Regions from separate parts of the Streptomyces sp. 4F14 genome, predicted to be linked through region 2. Evidence: riboswitches for the same ligand, from Rfam matches in the RefSeq annotation. Region 2 holds a riboswitch; the other holds the start of a gene.
The links. Region 2 has a riboswitch for glycine ahead of gcvP (aminomethyl-transferring glycine dehydrogenase). Riboswitches for the same ligand answer to the same signal wherever they lie in the genome.

Region 1 (7,582 bases), on a different contig from region 2:
ATTCCGTTATCCGAACACCGGGTAACAACCGCCGGACGGGGGCAAGTTGACCAAAAGGTGCAGGTCACCGCGATAGGGTTCACGCTACGCGCGGAGATGAACAGAGAGCGGTGTAACGGGCACGTTTCCTGAGATGACGGAGCGTCAGGAGGTACTCGTGGGTAAGAAGGTAAGTGAGAACCCGCTTCAGTACGCGCCCGGCGTCGCCGGGTAGCCGTAACCCGCCGCCGGGGACTGCTGCGCCGGGGCGTGCGCCTCGCGGTCGTAGAACGGGCGGGCGTTGGCCCGCATCCACAGGACGACCGGGTCGTACTCGTCGGTCATCGCGACCGTCGAGACGGGCAGGCCGTCGGGGACGGCGCCGATCGACTGCTGCATCATCGCGCGCACCGCGTCCACCGACTGCGGGGACGTGTCGTACACGTCCAGGCCGATCGACAGGTACGGCTGGCCCAGGGCCGGCTGGACCCAGGCGCGGCGCAGGGCGCGGATCGCGGGGGTGCGGTGGGCGTTCTGGCCGAGGAGGGCGTAGAAGTGCGGGATCTCCACCGCCGGGTCCGACAGGCGCAGCGGGCCTGGGGGCTGGCGGTCCAGGCCCGTCGCGATCCGGCGCAGGTCCGCCCAGGGGACGCCGACGCCGCCGCCCGGGGCGTGCGGGTTCAGCCACAGGCCGTGGCGGTCCGGGTACAGGGTGCGGGCCGCGTCGAGGCCGTCCACCACCTCGTACGAACGGTTCCAGCCGCTCGCGGAGAGCTCCTGGGCGGACGTCACGCACGGGGCGTACGCGTGGCCGTCCACCTCCATCGAGCCGTACTGGGCGTCCGGGGAACCGGACTGGCCGTGCCACAGCAGCATCCAGACCTGGCCGGTGGTGGGGGTCGAGAGCGCGCGCAGGAGTGCCTCGTAGGCGTCGTAGCGGCCAGGCGTGACCTGGCGCAGCATGTGCTCGACCTGGCCGGCCGCAGCGGTGCCGCTCACGCTCACGCTCACGTTCTTACCGCCCCTTCGTGAGTTGGCCTGGGTTGTCCGGTGCCCGGCGTTGTCGTCAAGCTTAAGCGCCTATTGGGGGTTCGCCGACTGGGTGTTTGGCGGGTGCGGCGCCGTCGTGGTTGATCGCGCAGTTCCCCGCGCCCCTGAGGGACGTTCAGCTGGCCCGCGTGTAGAAGGGGCGGACGTTCAGCTTCAGCCACTCCCCTACCGGGTCCTGTGCCGCGTCCAGCAGGATCAGGTTCACTCCCCACGGCACCGGTGACCTGCCCAGTGCCCTGCCCAGGGCGTCCAAAGGGCGTTCGCCGAACTCGCCTTCCCAGTGGGTCAGTTCGACTCCTACGAACATCACCGGGTCCGCTGTTTCTATTGCTGCCAGGCAGCGGCGGGCCGTGAGGACCACGCCCGTTGCCTCGAACTCCTTGGACGCCTCCGTGAGGAAGTCCATCGGGTCGTCCTGCCAGTTGGGCTCGAAGAGGCGGACCCGGGCGCCTGAAGCCGTGCCGTCGAGGGGGGTACGGCCTGCGCGGCAGAGGTCGGCGACCGCTTGCGGGGGGAGGGGGACGCCTACGACGCCGTCGGGGTTGAGGGCGATGCCCACCTGTGGGGGGAGGCCGCGCGCGAACTCGACCGCCGGGGCGATCGTGTACGACATGTGGGCGCCGGTGACCTGGCGGAACTGTTCCTCGGAGGTGAAGACCGGGACGTACACCTGGCCGGCGATGTCGACCGTGGGGAGGTCGAGGGGGCCGGTGCGGGGGCCGCCGCCGTTGGGGAGGGGTATCCAGACGAAGCTGCGCGCGAGGACCTCGACGATGCGGGCTCCTGCGGAGGGCACGCCCAGGGAGGCGGAGAGCACCTCCTCCAGCTCGTTCCCCGGCCAGCCGCCGTGGGAGTGGGGGTGTGCGGGGGCCGGGAAGTCGGTCGGGAAGTCCATCGCTGTCTACCGCCTGCTGGGAACCGCTGTCTGAAGAGGAGAAGCTTAGACGGGGGTCAGCCTCGCGTGAACGCGATCCTCCTCAACACGTCCACCGCCTGCCGGTCCAGCAGGACCGCCGCCCCGCAGCCGTCCGGGAGCGACCCCTTCTCCACCGACCTGATCAGGCGGGACGCGGCATGGCGGTGGCGCAGGAAGGCGTAGCGGGAGACCCCCCGCCCGCGTTCGCGCTGGCCCTCCAGGGCCGTGTCCGCGGGGACGTCCAGGAGGACGAGGTGGAGGGTGCCGCCGCGGCGGCGGGACGCGCGGGCGAGCCAGGAACGGACCCAGGACTGGGTGCCGCAGTCGTGGACCACGACGCCCTCCCCGGAGCGCAGGGAGCGCCACAGGCCCGCGTAGTGCGCGAGGCGGACCAGAGGGCGGTAGACGGCGTACGGCAGCCAGGACGGCGTACGGGCGTCCCAGCGGTCGCGGGTGTCCTGGGAGTCGATCCGGGTGCCGTGGACCGCGCGGCGCATCAGCGTGGACTTGCCGCTGCCGGGCAGGCCGGTGACGACGACGAGGTCGCGGGGGCCGAAGAGGAGGGCGTGCGGGCTGTGGCCGGCGCGGTCGCGCAGGTCGCGGACGACAGGGGTGGGGTGCCCGGCGCGGCTCTCCCGCGCGGGTGCCGCCGGCTGCGCGGGCAGCGCCGTCGCGTACGCCGTTGTCCTGTTCACCGTTGATCGTCCTCCCCTTGGAGCAGTCCCGTCAGTTACGGGTCTCCCCATAGACAGTAAAGAGAAGGTAATGGAATCTGTCTCGCGATTTGGTGCGCTTCCTGCCACAGCCCCGTTACAGATGTGACCTGCCGCGCGGCGGGGTCGGCGTGCGATGATGGCCGCGCCAACTGCATACCGGCCGTTCGAATCCGCGCGGGAGAGTTCCCAGCCTTGTGTGTCGCTGGGGCGCCGAAGGAGCAAGTCCCTCCCTTGAATCTCTCAGGCACCGTTACCGCGTGGGCGAGGCACATCTGAAAAGCGGGCCGCCTCCGGTGGCCCCACCCAAGGTGCAAGCCGTGTTCCCCGCGAGGGTCACGGCGAACCTCTCAGGTTCCGATGACAGATGGGGAGGATCTTCCTGTTCCTGGACGGGAAGCCCTTTGCCCACCCGTCGCACCTGGGAGACGAACGCCCGATGACCAGCAGTTCCGCCACCCCGCGCCGTACCGCGCTCGACGCCGTGCACCGTTCGCTCGGCGCGACGATGACCGACTTCGCCGGCTGGGACATGCCGCTGCGCTACGGCTCGGAGCGCGAGGAGCACACCGCCGTCCGCACCCGCGCGGGCCTCTTCGACCTCTCGCACATGGGCGAGATCACCGTCACCGGCCCGCAGGCCGCCGCCCTGCTGAACTTCGCCCTGGTCGGCGACCTCGCGGCGGTCAAGGTCGGCCGGGCCCGCTACACGATGATCTGCCGGGCCGACGGCGGCATCCTCGACGACCTGATCGTCTACCGGCTCGCGGAGACCGAGTTCATGGTCGTCGCCAACGCCTCGAACGCGCAGGTCGTGCTGGACGCGCTGACCGAACGGGCCGCCGGGTTCGACGCTCTCGTGCGCGACGACCGGGACGCGTACGCGCTGATCGCCGTGCAGGGGCCGGAGGCCGCGGGGATCGTCGGGGCGCTGACGGATGCCGATCTCGTAGGTCTGAAGTACTACGCCGGGCTGCCGGGGACGGTCGCCGGGGTGCCGGCGCTGATCGCGCGCACCGGGTACACCGGCGAGGACGGCTTCGAGCTGTTCGTGGCGCCCTCGGACGCGGTCGCGCTCTGGGAGGCGCTGGCCGCCTCCACGGGTGTCGTGCCCTGCGGTCTGTCCTGCCGGGACACCCTGCGCCTCGAAGCGGGCATGCCCCTGTACGGGCACGAGCTGTCGACGTCCCTGACGCCCTTCGACGCCGGGCTCGGGCGGGTCGTGAAGTTCGGCAAGGACGGTGACTTCGTGGGGCGCGAGGCCCTCGCCGAGGCCGCCGCGCTCGCCGAGCGCGAGCCGCCCCGGGTGCTCGTCGGGCTGATCGCCGCCGGGAAGCGCGTGCCGCGCGCCGGGTACGGCGTCGTCGCGGGCGGCGCGGTCATCGGCGAGGTCACCTCGGGCGCCCCCTCCCCCACGCTGGGCAGGCCGATCGCGATGGCGTACGTCGACGCGGCGCACGCGGCGCCGGGGACGGCCGGGGTCGGCGTCGACATCCGGGGGAGCCACGAGGCGTACGAGGTCGTGGCTCTGCCGTTCTACCAGCGCGAGAAGTGACGCTTCCCGGCGTCACGGGTCTTCCGGGTCTTTTGGGGCCCGTCCGTCTGCCGTAGTCCCCCATTCACCAGCACTCCCCCGCGTACAGGAGAATTCAGGCCATGAGCAACCCCCAGAACCTGCGGTACAGCAAGGAACACGAGTGGATCTCGGCCGCCGAGAACGGCGTCTCGACGGTCGGGATCACCGAGCACGCGGCGAACGCCCTCGGTGACGTCGTCTTCGTCCAGCTCCCGACGGTCGGCGACACCGTCACCGCGGGCGAGTCCTGCGGCGAACTGGAGTCGACCAAGTCGGTGAGCGAGCTGTACGCGCCGGTGAACGGTGAGATCACCGAGGTCAACCCGGACGTCACGGAGGACCCGTCGCTGGTCAACTCCGAGCCGTTCGAGGGGGGTTGGCTCTTCAAGGTGCGCGTCTCCGACGAGCCCGGCGAGCTGCTGTCCGCCGACGAGTACACCGCCTACACCACCGCCGGCTGAGGAGTCGTACCGATGTCTGTCCTGAACACGTCCCTGCACGAGCTGGACCCGGAGATCGCCGCCGCCGTCGACGCGGAGCTGGGGCGGCAGCAGTCGACCCTGGAGATGATCGCCTCGGAGAACTTCGCTCCGCTGGCCGTCATGGAGGCCCAGGGGTCCGTCCTGACGAACAAGTACGCCGAGGGGTACCCGGGGCGGCGCTACTACGGCGGGTGCGAGCACGTCGACGTCGCCGAGCAGATCGCCATCGACCGGGTGAAGGAGCTGTTCGGGGCGGAGTACGCGAACGTCCAGCCGCACTCGGGCGCTTCCGCGAACCAGGCCGCTCTCTTCGCGCTGGCCCAGCCCGGGGACACGATCCTCGGTCTCGACCTCGCGCACGGGGGGCACCTCACGCACGGGATGCGGCTCAACTTCTCCGGCAAGCAGTTCAACGTCGTCGCCTATCACGTGTCCCCCGACACCGGGCTCGTCGACATGGCGGAGCTGGAGCGGCTCGCGCTGGAGCACCGGCCCAAGGTGATCATCGCCGGGTGGTCCGCCTACCCGCGTGAGCTGGACTTCGCCGAGTTCCGGCGGATCGCCGACGCGGTCGAGGCGTACCTGTGGGTCGACATGGCGCACTTCGCCGGGCTCGTCGCGGCCGGGCTGCACGCCAACCCCGTGCCGTACGCGGATGTCGTGACGTCCACGACGCACAAGACGCTGGGCGGGCCGCGCGGGGGGATCATCCTCGCGAAGTCGTCGTTCGCGAAGAAGCTCAACTCCTCCGTGTTCCCCGGGTTCCAGGGGGGTCCGCTGGAGCACGTCATCGCCGCGAAGGCCGTGTCGTTCAAGGTCGCCGCCTCCGAGGAGTTCAAGGAGCGGCAGCGGCGTACGGTGGAGGGGGCGCGGATCCTCGCCTCGCGGCTCACCGCCGAGGACGCGCGGGAGGCCGGGGTCAACGTGCTGTCCGGTGGGACCGACGTGCATCTGATCCTCGTCGACCTGCGGGAGTCCGCGCTCGACGGGCAGCAGGCCGAGGACCGGCTCCACGAGGTGGGGATCACCGTCAACCGGAACGCCGTTCCGAACGATCCCCGGCCGCCGATGGTGACGTCGGGGCTGCGGATCGGGACGCCGGCGCTCGCCACGCGCGGGTTCGGCGCCGAGGACTTCGCGGAGGTGGCGGATGTGATCGCGGAGGCGTTGAAGCCGTCGTACGAGCCTTCGGCTGACGCCGAGAAGCTGCGGCTGCGGGTCAAGGCGCTGGCGGACAAGCATCCGCTGTATCCGGCGCTGGGCAAGTGAGCAAGTAGGTCGGGTGGGGTGGGGGCGGGTCCTCGGGGCCGCCCCTGTCCCGTTTTCGCAGTCCCCGGCGGGGCGCTCGATGGCGTGTGTCCTCGTCCTTTCTGGTTGGAGTCTCCGTGGCCATCTCTGTGTTCGACCTGTTCTCCGTCGGCATCGGTCCTTCGAGTTCGCACACGGTCGGTCCGATGCGGGCGGCGCGGATGTTCGCGCGGCGGCTGCGGAGCGACGGGGTGCTCGACTCGGTCGCGTCCGTGCGGACGGAGCTGTACGGGTCGCTGGGGGCGACCGGGCACGGGCACGGCACGCCGAAGGCCGTACTCCTCGGACTTGAGGGGAACTCGCCGCGCACGGTCGACGTGGAGGGCGCCGACGAGCGGGTCGAGGCGATCAAGTCCACCGGTTCGCTGCGGCTGTTGGGCGAGCGGGAGATCCCGTTCTCGTTCGACGACGATCTGATCCTGCACCGGCGCAAGGCACTTCCGTACCACGCGAACGGGATGACCCTCTGGGCGTACGACTCCTCCGGCGCCGAGGTCCTCACCCGGACGTACTACTCCGTGGGCGGCGGGTTCGTGGTCGACGAGGAAGCCGTCGGCGCGGACCGGATCAAGCTCGACGACACCGCCCTGAAGTACCCCTTCCGTACCGGGGACGAACTCCTGCGTCTCACCAAGGAGACGGGGCTGTCGATCTCCTCGCTGATGCTGGAGAACGAGCGGGCCTGGCGGACCGAGGACGAGATCCGTGCCGGGCTCCTCGACATCTGGCATGTCATGCGGGCGTGCGTGTCGCGGGGCATGTCCCGGGAGGGGATTCTCCCCGGGGGCCTGCGCGTTCGGCGCCGGGCCGCCATGACGGCTCGTCAACTGCGTGCCGAGGGCGATCCGTTGGCCCGCTCCATGGAGTGGATCACGCTGTACGCCATGGCCGTGAACGAGGAGAACGCGGCGGGCGGGCGCGTGGTGACCGCGCCCACGAACGGCGCCGCCGGGATCATCCCCGCCGTCCTGCACTACTACATCAACTTCGTGCCCGGCGCGGACGAGGAGGGTGTCGTCCGCTTCCTGCTGGCCGCCGGGGCGATCGGGATGCTGTTCAAGGAGAACGCGTCCATCTCCGGGGCCGAGGTCGGGTGCCAGGGCGAGGTCGGTTCCGCGTGCTCCATGGCCGCGGGGGCGTTGGCCGAGGTGCTCGGCGGGTCTCCCGAGCAGGTCGAGAACGCGGCCGAGATCGGGATGGAGCACAATCTCGGGCTCACCTGTGATCCCGTGGGCGGGCTGGTGCAGATTCCCTGCATCGAGCGGAACGGGATGGCCGCGGTGAAGGCGGTGACCGCCGCTCGGATGGCGATGCGGGGGGACGGGTCGCACAAGGTGTCCCTCGACAAGGTCATCAAGACGATGAAGGAGACGGGGGCGGACATGTCGGTGAAGTACAAGGAGACGGCTCGGGGTGGGCTGGCGGTGAACATCATCGAGTGCTGAGGGGGGATCGGGGGTGGCTGGGGGTTCGGGAGCGGCTGAGGGGGCTCGGGAGCGGGTGGGGGGCTCGGGAGCGGCTGGAGGGCTCGGGAGCGGCTGGGGGCCGGGGCCCCGGG
Region 2 (7,582 bases):
GGCCTCTTCCCGCGTATAGGAATGCCCCCATTCCCCAGTCAACGCGGCAGCGGTGTGCGGAGCATTCCGCAGGGGATTGTCGTCCGCCCCCCATTCCCCCGCCCGGACCTTCTCGATCTCCCCCCGAATGGCGATCATCGCCGCACAGAAGCGATCCAGCTCCGCCAGATCCTCCGACTCGGTGGGCTCGATCATCAGCGTCCCGGCCACGGGGAACGACATGGTCGGCGCATGGAACCCATAATCGATGAGCCGCTTGGCGACATCGTCGACACTGACCCCGGTCGCCTTGGTCAGAGGCCGCAGATCGATGATGCACTCGTGCGCGACCAGCCCACCCGGCCCGGTGTAGAGCACGGGATAGTGAGGCTCAAGCCGCTTGGCGATGTAATTCGCGGACAGCACGGCAACCTGGGTGGCCCGCTTCAGCCCTTCCCCGCCCATCAGCCGCACATAGGCCCAGGAAATGGGCAGAATCCCGGCGGACCCCCAGGGCGCGGCGGAAATGGGCCCGACCCCGGTCTCAGGACCGGCCTCGCTCTGCAAGGGATGGTTGGGCAGATAAGGCGCGAGATGGGCCCGAACAGCCACCGGCCCCACCCCCGGCCCACCCCCACCGTGCGGAATGCAGAACGTCTTGTGCAGATTCAGATGGGAGACATCCCCCCCGAAATGCCCGGGCTTGGCCAGCCCCACAAGAGCATTCAGATTGGCCCCGTCGACATAGACCTGCCCCCCGGCCTCGTGCACGAGCCCGCAGATCTCCCCGACATGCTCCTCGAACACCCCATGGGTGGACGGATAAGTAATCATCAGCACCGCGAGCTCGTCCCGGTACTGCCCGATCTTCCCCCGCAGATCCTCGACGTCGACCTCCCCGTCCCCGGAGGTCTTCACGACGACGACCTTCATCCCGGCCATCACCGCACTCGCCGCGTTGGTCCCGTGCGCGGACGACGGAATGAGACACACGGTCCGCTGAACATCCCCGTTGGCCCGGTGATAGGCCCGTACGGCGAGCAGCCCCGCCAACTCCCCCTGGGACCCGGCGTTGGGCTGGAGGGACACCTTGTCGTACCCGGTGACCTCGGCGAGCCGCTCCTCCAGCTCCCGGATGAGCGTGAGGTACCCCCCAGCCTGCTCGACCGGCGCGAAGGGATGCATCTGCCCGAACTCGGGCCAGGTCACCGGCTCCATCTCGGTCGTCGCGTTGAGCTTCATCGTGCACGACCCGAGCGGGATCATCCCCCGGTCGAGCGCGTAGTCGCGATCGGCGAGCTTGCGCAGGTACCGCAGCATGGCGGTCTCGGACCGGTGCTGGTGGAACACGGGGTGGGCGAGGATCTCGTCCCGCCGCAACACCCCGTCGCTCAGCCCCTCTTCGGCGACGGCGTCGAGCGCCTCCACATCCCCGGAGACCCCGAACGCCCCCCACACGACGGCGAGTTGTTCCCGCGTGGTGGTCTCGTCGCAGGCGACGGACACATGGTCGGCGTCGACGAGCCGCAGGTTCACCCCACCGTCCCGCGCGGCCTCCACGACCCGAGCCGCACCCCCGGGCACCCGGACCAACACCGTGTCGAAATAGGCCCGGTGGACGACCTCGACGCCCCCGCCCCGCAGCCCTTCGGCCAGGACGGTGGCGTACCGATGCGTCTTCCAGGCGATCTGCCGCAGCCCGTCCGGCCCGTGGTAGACGGCGTACATCCCGGCCATGACGGCGAGCAGCACCTGCGCCGTACAGATGTTGCTGGTCGCCTTCTCGCGGCGGATGTGCTGCTCACGCGTCTGGAGCGCGAGCCGGTAGGCCCGGTTGCCGTCCGCGTCGACGGACACGCCGACGAGCCGCCCGGGCAGGCTCCGCGCGAACTTCTCGTGCACGGCCATGTATCCGGCGTGCGGCCCCCCGAACCCCATCGGCACCCCGAACCGCTGCGTGGTCCCGACGGCGATGTCCGCCCCCAGCTCCCCGGGCGACGTCAGCAGGGTCAGCGCCAGCAGATCGGCGGCGACGGTGACGAGCGCCCCCACGGCGTGCGCCTGCTCGACGAGCGGCTTGATGTCGCGGACGACGCCGGAGGCGCCCGGGTACTGGACCAGCACCCCGTTGATCTCCCGCCCGGCGAGGTCGGCCGGGATCCCGTCGCCGAGGTCGGCGACGACGACCTCGACCCCGGTCGGCTCGGCCCGTGTCCGGATCACGGCGATGGTCTGCGGGAGGGCGTCCGCGTCGACGAGGAAGAGGCCCTTCTTGTTCTTGCCCATCCGCAGCGACAGCGCCATCGCCTCGGCGGCGGCCGTCCCCTCGTCGAGCAGCGAGGCCCCGGAGGTCGGCAGCCCGGTCAGCTCGGCCACCATGGTCTGGAAGTTGAGGAGCGCTTCGAGGCGCCCTTGGGAGATCTCCGGCTGGTAGGGCGTGTACGCCGTGTACCAGGCGGGGTTCTCCATCACGTTCCGCAGGATGACGGGCGGCGTGAACGTCCCGTGGTACCCGAGCCCGATCATCGACCCGAGCACCTGGTTGCGGCCGGCCAGCTCCCGCAGCTCCGAAAGCACCTCGGCCTCGGTCCGCGCACCCGGCAGGTCCAGCGCGGCGACGTTCTTGATCGCGTCCGGTACGGCGGCGGCGGTCAGCTCGTCCAGCGAGCCGTATCCGACCTGCGCGAGCATCTTGTCCTGGGCCTCGCGGTCGGGCCCGATATGGCGCTGTTCGAAGGGGATGCCCTGTTCGAGGACGCGGAGCGGGGTGCGGGGAGCGGTCATGAGGGGGCCTCCTGGCCGAAGCGACCTTCGGGGGCACCACGGCAACGGGGTGCCCGAACGGCCTCCCCCTCTGTCATCTCGACCTGAGAGCTTCACCGGCCGCCCGAGGGCACCCGGCTTTCACCGTCGGTGAGAGCGGACGCCGTCGACACCCGCCCTGCTTTCCAGAGTGACCTCGCCCGTGCGGTACGTGAGCCTGAGAGATTCCGGGGAGGAGTTGCTCCTTCGGCGCCTCCGAACGCTCCGGAGGACTCTCCCGCACAGGGTCGACAGCCACTTTCACCCTACCAGCGAGGTCAACGCCCCAACCCTCGAGTGGCCCCCGGCCGAGAAGTGCTCTTTCGTAGTCCTTACGACGACACGACGACTTACACCGACACGACGGCTTCCGACGCCCTTGCGACGATTCATCACACCTACGGCGGCTTCGGCCGGCCCGCGACCAGTGGAGGGCCCGTGCAGACCGACATCGATCCGCGCAACCTGATCGGCCGCAAGGCGTACGACCGCAACGGCGCGAAGATCGGCACGATCGACGAGGTCTACCTCGACGACGCGACCGGCGTCCCGGAGTGGGCGGCGATAAGGACGGGCCTGTTCACCCGCGACGCCTTCGTCCCCCTGGAGACCAGCGAACTCGTCGAGGGCACCCTCCAGGTCCCCTACGACCGCGCCCTGATCAAGGACGCCCCCGACTTCGGCGTGGGCCGCCACCTCTCCCCCGCCCAGGAGCTCCAGCTCTACCACCACTACGGCATGGACACGGTCGCCCCCACCCCACCGGAGGACCGCGACTTCGGAAAGATCGCCGGCGACGACACCACCCCCTAGCCCCCGGGCACCAGCGGCAACGCCTCCGCCTCCTCCAGCTCGGGATCGTCGACCCGGAACGTCCGCACCCGCCCCGGCACCGCGTCCCTGGGCGTCTCGAACCGCACGGTCACCCGCCCCACCCCGCTCCCCTGCACCCACCCCTGCCCGAACCCGGCGTGCCGCACGTCCTGCCCCGGCCGCCACCGGTGCTCGACGGGCACCGCCTCGGCCACCGCCACCACGGGCGCCTGCGGCACCTCCTCCTCGTCCCGGACCTCCTCCGCTGCCTGCGCAAACAGGTCCTCCTGGGTGAAGTCGGCGAGCCCCGACACCCCGACCCCGAGCAGCCGCACCCCGCCGGTGGTGTCCACGGACTCCAGCAGCCGCGCGGCTGCCTCCCGGACGACCGCCGGATCGTCGGTGGGCCCGCGCAGCGTCTCGGACCGGGTCAGCGTCGAGAAGTCGTACCGCCGCACCTTCAGCACGATGGTCCGCCCCGACAGCCGGGCCTCCCGCAGCCGCTGCACGCAGCGGTCCGCGAGCCGCCGCACCTCGAAGCCGACCCGCAGCCGGTCGTGGATGTCGACGTCGTACGTGTCCTCCACGGACACCGACTTGGTCTCCCGCTCGGCGACCACGGGCCGGTCGTCGCGCGCGAGCGCCATCGCGTACAGCCCCTGGCCGTGCGCCTTGCCGAGCAGCCGGACGAGTTCGTCCTCGCCGGCCTCGGCGATCTCGTCGACGGTGGTGATCCCGGCCCGGCGCAGATGGTCGCCGGTGGCCGGCCCGACCCCGGGCAGCGTCCGCACCGGCATCGGCCCGAGCAGCGCCCGCTCGGTGCCCGGCTCGATCAGTACGAGGCCGTCCGGCTTGGCCCGCTCGGAGGCGATCTTCGCGAGCATCTTCGACGCGGCGAGCCCCACCGACCCCGTGAGGCCCGTGACGGCCCGTATGTCCGCCCGCAGCCTGCTGCCCGTCTCCCGGGCCGACGCGCTGTCCCAGGCCGCCCCCTCGGCCTCCAGGTCCACGAACGCCTCATCCAGGCTGAGCGGCTCCACCAGCGGCGACAGCGCCCGCAGCAGCCCCATCACCTGCTCGCTGACCGCCCGGTACACCCCGAACCGCGGAACCAGATACGCCGCGTTGGGCGCGAGCCTGCGCGCCTGCGCCATCGGCATCGCCGAGTGCACCCCGAACACCCGGGCCTCGTACGACGCGGTCGCCACCACCCCGCGCGGCCCGAGCCCGCCGACGACGACCGCCTTCCCGCGCAGGCTCGGCTTGGCCGCCTGCTCCACCGAGGCGTAGAAGGCGTCCATGTCGAGGTGCAGGACCGTCGGCGCGTCTCTCACGTCTCCGATGCTGCACCACGCCACTGACATCGCCCCGAACACACGCCCGAGAGCGCCGTCAGACCGCCTTGTGCCGCCGCCGCGCCAGCTCGTCCGAGGGGTTGTGCCCGACCAGGGTCTCGCCGGTGTCGACCCGCTCGCCGTGCAGCTCGGACAGCGCGCCCTCCACGTCCCGCCAGACCACGCCGACGGCGATCCCGAAGACGCCCTGACCGCCCTGGAGCAGCGCGTGGACCTCGTCCGGCGAGGTGCACTCGTACACCGTCGCGCCGTCGCTCATGAGGGTCATGCGCTCCAGGTCGTGGAAGCCCTGTTCCCTCAGATGCAGCACCGCGCCGCGGATGTTCTGGAGGGACACGCCGGTGTCGAGGAAACGCTTCACGATCTTCAGGACGACGACGTCCCGGAAGCTGTAGAGGCGCTGGGTCCCCGACCCGTAGGCGGGGCGCACGCTGGGCTCGACGAGTCCGGTGCGCGCCCAGTAGTCCAGTTGCCGGTAGGTGATGCCGGCGGCCGCACAGGCCGTCGGCCCCCGGTAGCCGATCTCCTCGGACGCCATCGCCGCCGCCCCCTTGCTGCTGCTCGGCACGGCCGCCGGGCGCTGAGGAGCGTGATCGGCCGCGCTGCCGTGAAGCCGGTACGGGCCGCTTCCCCCGAACCCTCGTCCGGGGGCACCCCCAGCCGTACCGTCGCCGCTGCTTCTCACGCCGACCTCCGTCCTTGACCTGCCTTCTCGACGGTAGGCAGTCACCAGGGGTGCGTCAACGATCGCCACACTCGGCACGCCGAGTGATAATCACCCTGGGAGTGGTTTCCCGTACCCCACCGCGGGGAAAGGCTAGCCGAATGCGCCGAGGCGATGCCGTAGGACGCTCTCACTGGCCGCTGGCAATTGCCGAACCGAGACGCCATCGCGACCTGCGGGTGTCCGGCGGACGGGTCACTGGTTGCTGGTGCCGAAGTCCTCGGGCGAGATCTGGTCGAGGAACTCGCGGAACTTCTCCACCTCGTCCTCCTGCTCGTCCGGGATGGCGATGCCCGCGTCGTCGAGCACCGTGTCGCTGCCGTAGATCGGCGTGCCGGTGCGCAGGGCCAGCGCTATGGCGTCGGACGGGCGGGCGCTGACCTCGACACCGCTGGCGAAGACCAGCTCGGCGTAGAAGACGCCTTCCCTGAGGTCCGTGATGCGCACCTCGGTCAGCTCCTGGCCGACGGCCTCCAGCACGTCCTTGAACAGGTCGTGGGTGAGCGGCCGGGCGGGTGCCATGCCCTGCTGGGCGAAGGCGATCGCGGTCGCCTCCCCCGGCCCGATCCAGATGGGGAGGTAACGGTCGCCTCCCACTTCACGCAGGAGCACGATCGGTTGGTTGGAGGGCATTTCGACCCGGACACCTACGACATCGAGCTCGTTCACACAGCAACCCTAGGCCGTGCCCGGGACGTTTGGGTAGTCGGGCCCCTGCCGGACGGCCGATCCGCCGAGGGCGAACGCCCGTGTCAGGGCAGCCGCACCCCGAGAGCGGTCTGCACCAGCGCGGAGTGCAGCCGGACCGTGAGCGAGGCGAGTTCCTTCGTACGCGCCTGGGCGTGGGCCCGCGTCTGCGGGTTGCGGTGGAGCCGCAGCGGGGCGACCACCTGGTCGACGAGGCCGGCCTCGCGGTCGGCCGCCGCCTTCATCACCCGAAGGTGGCGCGGCTCGATCCCGAAGCGCCCGAGTTCGACGACGAGCGCGGCGACGGTGGCCGTCTCGGCGTCGTACACGCCGTCCTCCAGGGGGGCGACGAGGCCGTAGGACTCCCACTCGGCGAGTTCGCGCTCGTCGATGCCGGCGGCCGCCAGCAGCTCGGCGCGGCCGATGCGGGCAACAGTGGGACCGACGGTGTCACCGGGGTCGGGGACCGGTTCGCCGTCCCGCTGCCTGCCCACGGTCGGCAGGGGGACGGCCTCGCCGCGCTCCAGGGCCTCCAGGTGCTCCCGGATGACCTTCAGCGGCAGGTAGTGGTCGCGTTGCAGGCGCAGGATGCGAGCGAGCCGCTCGACGTCCCGCGGGCTGAACTTGCGGTACCCGGAGGGGGTCCGCTCGGGCTCGACGAGCCCTTCCGACTCCAGGAAGCGGATCTTGGAGACGGTGACTTCGGGGAATTCGTCCCGCAGCACGTTCAGCACGGCGCCGATGCTCATCGGCCCGGCCTCCGTGGCGGCGGTGCCGTCTCCGGCACCGCCCCTCGGTGTTCTCAGCATGGACCTTCCCTGGGACAACCCCGGACGAGTCCGGGGCGGGTCAGTAGCCGCGCTGGCTCGCGTAGAAGACCAGCCGGTACTTGCCGATCTGCACCTCGTCGCCGTTGTTCAGCGCGACCTCGTCGATCCGCTCGCGGTTGACGTAGGTGCCGTTGAGACTGCCGACGTCCGCGACCTTGAACGCGCCGTCCGGGCCGCGCCGGAACTCCACGTGGCGGCGCGAGACCGTCACGTCGTCCAGGAAGATGTCGCTCTGCGGGTGACGGCCGGCCGTCGTCAGGTCGCCGTCCAGCAGGAAACGGCTGCCCGAGTTGGGGCCCCGGCGGACCACCAGCAGGGCCGACCCCAGCGGCAGCGCCTCGACGGCGGCCTGCGCCTCGGGCGACAGCGCCGGGAGCGCGGTCTGACCGGTG

Region 1: it holds a riboswitch for glycine, as region 2 does, so the genes downstream of both, gcvT (glycine cleavage system aminomethyltransferase GcvT) here and gcvP (aminomethyl-transferring glycine dehydrogenase) in region 2, are expected to answer to the same signal.

The regions. Positions count from the first base shown of each region.
Region 1 covers NZ_JBLRVY010000005.1:456,633-464,214, reverse strand. The annotation lists gene ACLZOT_RS11365 (enhanced serine sensitivity protein SseB C-terminal domain-containing protein) at 187-984, opposite strand; gene ACLZOT_RS11360 (enhanced serine sensitivity protein SseB) at 1,145-1,924, opposite strand; gene ACLZOT_RS11355 (AAA family ATPase) at 1,981-2,640, opposite strand; glycine riboswitch at 2,827-2,927, shown strand; gene gcvT (glycine cleavage system aminomethyltransferase GcvT) at 3,098-4,213, shown strand; gene gcvH (glycine cleavage system protein GcvH) at 4,315-4,695, shown strand; gene glyA (serine hydroxymethyltransferase) at 4,708-5,985, shown strand; gene ACLZOT_RS11335 (L-serine ammonia-lyase) at 6,102-7,469, shown strand.
Region 2 covers NZ_JBLRVY010000023.1:6,155-13,736, reverse strand. The annotation lists gene gcvP (aminomethyl-transferring glycine dehydrogenase) at 1-2,763, opposite strand, end outside; glycine riboswitch at 2,938-3,032, opposite strand; gene ACLZOT_RS32960 (PRC-barrel domain-containing protein) at 3,220-3,594, shown strand; gene ACLZOT_RS32955 (DNA polymerase IV) at 3,591-4,928, opposite strand; gene ACLZOT_RS32950 (MerR family transcriptional regulator) at 4,987-5,634, opposite strand; gene ACLZOT_RS32945 (bifunctional nuclease family protein) at 5,869-6,342, opposite strand; gene ACLZOT_RS32940 (MerR family transcriptional regulator) at 6,426-7,169, opposite strand; gene ACLZOT_RS32935 (FHA domain-containing protein) at 7,210-7,582, opposite strand, start outside.